Regions from separate parts of the Paenibacillus riograndensis SBR5 genome, predicted to be linked through region 2. Evidence: predicted binding sites of a transcription regulator. Region 2 holds the regulator's gene; each other region holds the start of a gene.
What was found. Region 2 encodes LexA, which represses DNA repair genes until DNA is damaged. Its sites were predicted from a motif close to CGAACATATGTTCG; they were not measured.

Region 1 (2,273 bases), 180 kb from region 2:
TGCCGATTTATTCGAAGATGCTTAAGTTCGCCGGCATTGGAGAGTCGCTCCTGGAGGATAAGCTGATTGATCTGATCAGGAATCAGAGTGATCCGACCATAGCCCCTTATGCCAAGGAGGGCGAGGTAACGGTTCGCATATCCACCAAAGCCCCTTCTGAACGGGAGGCCATGCAGAAGCTGGAGGTGCTGGAGACAACCATTCAGGAGATCCTGCCGGAGCATATGTACGCCAATATCGATGTGCCGCTGGAACAGCTGATCGTCGATTGGATGGCGGATGCCGGATTGACTTTGAGTGCGGCGGAGAGCTGCACCGGCGGCCTGCTGATGGAGAGCATTACGAATATTCCGGGCAGCGCCTCGATGTTTCTCGGAGGAATCGTATGCTATTCCAATGAAATGAAGAAGAAGCTGCTGAATGTGCCGGCAGCCCTTCTGGAGGGACCGGATGCGCCGGGTGCGGTAAGCCGGGAAGTAGCCGAAGTGCTGGCGGATCAGGTCAGAATGATTGCAGACAGTGACTTCGGATTATCGGTTACCGGTGTAGCCGGTCCGGGATATTCTGAACGCAAGCCGGTTGGGCTTGTGTTCGTCGGACTGGCGGAACGGGGCCGGCCTACGCAGGTCTATGAGCTGAACCTTAAGGGTACGCGGGAGAACATCCGTCTGCGGACCGTCAAGTCGCTTCTGTACCGTCTCTGGCGCAGACTGGAGGAGCGCAAGGTGGATACACCGCTTGAGGGGTCAGCCTTGCAATAACCTTAGTACCCAGTATATAATTCAAGTATACGGAAGAACCGTGGCACTGAGATATCCTTGCTGCGGTTTTTTGTTATATTGAGAGGCATGAACCTGCAGCCCGTCCTTTGAAAGAAGGCACTGTCCGATGTCCGGTGATCGATATTCTGGGTCAGCCCCAGATCCGGAAGGAGGCTTACAATAAAAGGGAGTATTAGCCCGCAGGATAAAAAAAACGAATGTATGTTCGAAAAAAAGCTTGGCAAGACCTCCAAAACACGTTATTATAGTACTATAAACAGTGAAGGAAGTGGTCTGATTGTCAGATCGTCGTGCAGCGCTTGATATGGCGCTTCGTCAAATAGAAAAACAATTCGGTAAAGGTTCGGTTATGAAATTGGGAGAATCCAACCACATGAAGGTGGAAGTGGTACCTAGCGGATCTTTGGCACTTGATATTGCATTAGGTATTGGCGGACTTCCCAAAGGACGTATTATTGAAGTATATGGACCGGAATCTTCCGGTAAGACAACAGTTGCCTTGCATGCGATTGCAGAAGTGCAAAAGGTCGGCGGACAAGCTGCATTTATCGATGCCGAGCATGCGCTTGATCCTAAATACGCTAATGCGCTTGGAGTTAACATCGATGAGTTGCTGCTGTCCCAGCCAGACACGGGCGAGCAGGCGCTGGAAATCGCTGAAGCACTTGTCCGCAGCGGTGCTGTCGACATTATCGTAGTAGACTCTGTGGCAGCATTGGTTCCGAAGGCCGAAATCGAAGGCGATATGGGCGATTCCCATGTAGGCTTGCAGGCCCGCCTGATGTCTCAGGCTTTGCGGAAGCTGTCCGGGGCAATCAACAAGTCGAATACTATTGCGATCTTCATCAACCAGCTTCGTGAGAAGATTGGTGTAATGTTCGGTAACCCGGAAACAACTCCCGGCGGCCGGGCATTGAAATTCTACTCTTCCGTGCGTCTGGATGTGCGCCGCGTTGAGAGCATTAAGATGGGCAACGATGTGGTAGGCAACCGCACTAAGATCAAGGTTGTGAAGAACAAGGTAGCTCCTCCATTCAAGCAGGCTGATGTTGATATCATGTATGGTGAAGGGATCTCCAAGGAGGGAAGCCTCGTGGACATCGGCACTGAAATGGACATCGTCAACAAGAGCGGTGCCTGGTACTCTTATGAAGGTGAGCGTCTTGGACAAGGCCGTGAGAATTCCAAGCAGTTCCTGAAGGAACATCAGGATATTGCCCTGTTGATTGAGAATAAGATTCGTGAAGCAAGCAATCTGTCAACGATTGTGGCTGCGCCAACCGAATCTGAGATAGCAGCGGAGCAAGAGGAAGAAGAAAATTTGCTGCTTGAAATCGAATAACTTGATATTCAATCTTCTGTAACTAATACTATATAGAGTGAACTTGAAAAACGAACAAAAGGGAAAAGGGATGGAGGGGAAGTTTGGAACTGTAGGAGCGAAAGCGTCCGCCTTTGTCTGCGGATTTCCACCGCGAACAGCGGTACCAA
Region 2 (2,273 bases):
TCCCTTGCTTCTTGCGTTGCTTGTTTACTTGCTGTGTGTTGCGTTGAACCATTCTTTCCCAAGAACGGGCCATGTCAGTTCCCCCTAGTCATCCTAAAATATCTATGAAAAGGAACAGAGCATCATTAACTCCTGCCTTGTTGCCTTGTTCATGCTCTTATTTATCCACAATCTCAATGTTGTCGAGCTGGGCGCGGAAGTTGCTGCGGATATTGCCCAGGTAGATCTCGCGCAGCTTGGCTCTTTCCGCAAGCTCCTCTTCATTCAGGCCGTCACTCTTCTGTTTGCGCGCCAATTCATTGATGCGGGCGACCAATTCATCAATATTCAATGTGTTTCCCTCCTCTATAAATTCATTCTAACTGTGCCATGAGAAAAAGAGCTTGTCAAGGTCTGCTCCCTGAAAGCTCTTAGCTCCATCTATAGGTACTGATTCAGTATGAATATACAGGTAAAGTAAGCACATCTCCGGCTTGGATATTGCTGTTCTCCAGGCCGCTTGTTCGTTTGATTCCTTCTATATATACAGCCGTTTTCATATCAGCCGGTTTATTCTTCAGTGCAATGCTCCATAGAGTATCCCCACGTTCAACTACGACTCTCTTTTCCTGCTTGGGCGAAGATACTGATCCTGCAAACACATTGCCCACCACCGTAAACCCTGAGATCACCAGCAGAACAATCAAAGCCAGCTTTATAATATTATCTGTCCGGATTAATGTACGATTGCGAGATATTAAAGATAAAAGCAGATTCTTAATATTTAGTCTATCCATTGAAGCTGTACGGTCTTCATGAACCTCATCGTAAATGCTGCGGTATGTGCTGTACTTTAACATATTAACCGACCTCCAAACACTTGTTCTTACTTTCGAAATCAATATAACACGAACATGTGTTTTGATCAATAGTTTTTTCGAACAATTGTTCCCTTCTTATGTACAACCCTTTTTTTGCGGATTATGACCGCTTAATTCACAAATCACCGCTATTTCCGCCTACGTTTTAGAACTTATGTTTGTACGAACGGAAGTTCTATGTTATAATTTTCCCAAACATAGTATATGGGGTTGATTCCGATGTCAAAGATTTCGAGTCGCCAACTGGCGATCCTGGAATTTATTCGTAACGAAGTCCGCAGCAAGGGTTACCCGCCTTCTGTCCGGGAAATCGGCGAAGCTGTAGGACTGGCTTCCAGCTCCACGGTACATGGCCATCTGGACCGGCTGGAGAAGAAAGGGCTCATCCGCCGCGATCCGACGAAACCGCGTGCAATAGAATTGCTGGGTCAAGAGGATTCCGAGAATGTTCATCAGTTCGTTCAGACGGTAACACGCATTCCTGTCGTTGGGAAGGTTACTGCCGGGGTACCGATTACAGCAACTGAGAATATTGAGGATTACTTTCCGCTGCCTACTCATTATGTAGGAGACAACAAAGTGTTCATGCTGTCCGTCCTTGGTGACAGTATGATAGACGCAGGCATTATGAACGGTGACTACGTGATCGTCCGCCAGCAGCAGACTGCAGATAACGGCGATATCGTGGTTGCCATGACTGAAGAAGATGAAGCAACCGTTAAGACCTTCTACAAAGAGCGCGACCACATCCGCCTCCAGCCGGAGAATCCGGCATACGAGCCTCTACGCCTGAATCGTGTCACGATTCTGGGCAGAGTTATCGGCCTATTCCGCGATATTCATTAGTTCCCCCTCTATTAAGACTGCTCCACTGGAATTGGTGGACAGTCTTTTTCCTTTTCTCCTATTAGACCTTCCCGCGTAATCTATTTTGTTCGCCATTCAGTTTCTTTCCATATGCCCTTTTCACCGGATAGGAACATTTGTTCCATCGTGCTCGCCGATACTAATTATTTCAGAACACTCCTTCCTCTCCGCTCATATCCTGGATCATAAAGGAGTGCTGATCGCGATGCCTGCCTATCGAATCATTATTGATCTGTCACAACGGATGCTGTATCTGCTCGACAATGACACTGTTATTAGAGGTTTCCCTGTAGGGATTGGTAAAATGTTAACGGTCTCTCCGGTTGGAGAATATACCATTATCAACAAACAGCGTAACCCCGGAGGCCCGTTCGGCGCCTTTTGGATGGGCCTGTCCAAACCCCATTACGGGATTCATGGAACCAATGACCCTTCCTCTATCGGCAAAATGGTCTCCCACGGCTGTATTCGTATGTACAATGAGGATGTATTGTGGCTCGCAGCTACTGTTCCAGTTGGAACCAGGGTCACCATTCGGGAATAACA
Region 3 (2,273 bases), 1.7 Mb from region 2:
GACGCTGCTTGCCTGGCGCGGTATGCAGGTCCCGGAGGAGCTCAGCGGCTTACTGAGTGATACGGCATGGAATGTGCCTGACCAACTGAGCGGGCTGCAGGAACAGGCCTCATCCGGTGATCCGGGTCGAAGCGTGCCGGCTGCAGCGGCTGCGTACAGCCAGGCTGAAGAAGAAGGGACTGAAGGGGCTTCAGCTCTGGATCGTAAGCAGCTGCTGGAGACCCTTAGTCAGGAACCGGTCAGCCGGACGGTTCACTTGAAGACAACCTATATTTCCGGGGAGGAGATCGTAACCCTTCCCGGGGACAAGCCCCTCGTCCAGCTCAAACAGGTCATCGCTGCACATCCGGGCTGGAACGGCTGGATCAGCGCAGACGGGGATCTCTGGCTGGAGCGTATGGTTAACGACTTATCGCCGCTGATTAAGAAGGACGCCTTTTTCGGTGTGGACGAGCAGGGCAATCTGACCTTGTTCAAAGGTCCGCCGGCGCAGGAGAAGGTGCTGAAAACCTTTTTTCAAATGGACATGGGCTCGATGAAGTCTTCGCTGCCGGATGAAATCTTAGAGCAGCTCCATGAAGGCATCCGCGTGCAAGATGTAGAAGAGTACAACAGCGTGCTGTCCACCTTCAGCGATTATGCGCGGGACTCGTCGGAACAGGTGATGCAAAGCGAAGAATAGCAATTTGGAATAGAGGCTGCCCCTTGAGCTGCTGTTATAGCCGGGGCGGCCTTTTTTGTGCTGTAGGGCGTGTGTCGGACACTCACTTTTATTGCGCTTGCAGAGGCCGGCCGGGAGGGGGAGCCGTGTTCTGAGACAGCAGTAATGAACGAGCAGGCCAGCTGTTGTGCTGTTCCGGACTCCAACCTCTGTCCGCAAGCCGGTGTTGAACCCGGAGATTCACCTTCTTTTCCCGGGCGGCAGCAAACTTTTATTCTCCCGGAAGAAGGTTTTTTGCTATAATGGTTAGAAGGAATACATATGTTCGCTTCACGGCAACGAAATGGATGAAACAGTAGGAATATGCTGCCTGCTTAAGAGGAGAGATTGGATTTGCGCATCCTGGGAATTGACCCGGGGCTGGCGATTGTCGGCTTCGGCTTCGTGGATAAGGTAGGAAACAAATTAACGCCGGTTCAGTACGGGTGCATCCAGACGGAGGCGCACACGCCGGAGGAGGAACGTCTGCTGCATGTCTACGAGGGTATGGTGCAGCTCATTGATAAATACCAGCCTGATGCGGTCGCGGTGGAGAAGCTGTTTTTCAGCCGCAATGTAACCACTGCACTGCCGGTGGCACAAGCAAGAGGTGTGCTGATCCTGGCTGCTGTCCAGCGCGGGCTTCCCGTCGCGGAGTATACTCCGATGATGGTGAAGCAGGCTGTGGTGGGCTATGGCAAGGCCGAGAAGAAGCAGGTGCAGGAGATGGTCAAGCTGCTGCTGAAGCTGGCGGCTGTGCCGAAGCCCGATGATGTGGCGGATGCGCTGGCGGTGGCGGTATGCCACGCCCATTCGGTGAGTCTTAATTCCAAATTAAATGAGGTATTGCGAAAATGATAGATTACTTAAGAGGTCCGGTTGTGCATTTGGAGCCGGAATATGTGGTGGTGGATGTCCAGGGCATAGGGTACCGGGTATTCTGCCCGAACCCGTATGCTTTTGCCAAGCTGGAGGGGCCGGTGACGATCTACATCCATTACCAGACACGCGAGGATGCTACCCTGCTCTTCGGGTTCCCGACAAGAGAAGAGCAGAAGCTGTTCCGCAAGCTGATTGAAGTATCCGGGATCGGCCCGCGCGTAGCTCTGGGGATTCTGACCGGCGGAACACCGGATCAGCTGATCTCGGCGATTTACCAGGAGAATATCACCTTCCTGACCAAGCTGCCGGGGATCGGCAAGAAGACGGCCCAGCGGATGATTCTGGATCTTCGGGACAAGCTGGACGGCCTGAGCGCGGTATCCATGCAGACCGGATTATTCGCTGTAGCGGCTGAAGCCCAGGCTGCGGCGGAGGCCCTGCCTTGGGAGGAAGCCCGCGACGGGCTGAGGGCGCTTGGTTATACCGAAGCCGAACTGGACCGGGTATGGCTGACCATGAAGAAGGAAGGTGCCGATTCAGGGCCGGTTGATGTGCTGATGAAGAAGGCGTTGGGGCTGCTGTATACAGCCAAATAGGCTGCTTGACAGAACGGAGTGATGGATAATGGATGACCGGATTATATCGGCAAACCTGATGATGGACGAGCAGGCTGTAGAATTAAGCCTGCGCC

Region 1: the regulator LexA is predicted to act here: its motif matches at 977-990, upstream of recA (recombinase RecA).
Region 3: the regulator LexA is predicted to act here: its motif matches at 926-939, upstream of ruvC (crossover junction endodeoxyribonuclease RuvC).

Annotation. Positions count from the first base shown of each region.
Region 1 is NZ_LN831776.1:4,659,832-4,662,104, reverse strand. It holds gene PRIO_RS19675 (competence/damage-inducible protein A) at 1-761, shown strand, start outside; gene recA (recombinase RecA) at 1,060-2,124, shown strand.
Region 2 is NZ_LN831776.1:4,477,584-4,479,856, forward strand. It holds gene PRIO_RS18865 (hypothetical protein) at 1-73, opposite strand, end outside; gene PRIO_RS34960 (DUF896 domain-containing protein) at 158-331, opposite strand; gene PRIO_RS18870 (LysM peptidoglycan-binding domain-containing protein) at 435-839, opposite strand; gene lexA (transcriptional repressor LexA) at 1,080-1,706, shown strand; gene PRIO_RS18880 (L,D-transpeptidase) at 1,933-2,271, shown strand.
Region 3 is NZ_LN831776.1:6,184,928-6,187,200, reverse strand. It holds gene PRIO_RS26195 (BofC C-terminal domain-containing protein) at 1-682, shown strand, start outside; gene ruvC (crossover junction endodeoxyribonuclease RuvC) at 1,055-1,558, shown strand; gene ruvA (Holliday junction branch migration protein RuvA) at 1,555-2,178, shown strand; gene ruvB (Holliday junction branch migration DNA helicase RuvB) at 2,207-2,273, shown strand, end outside.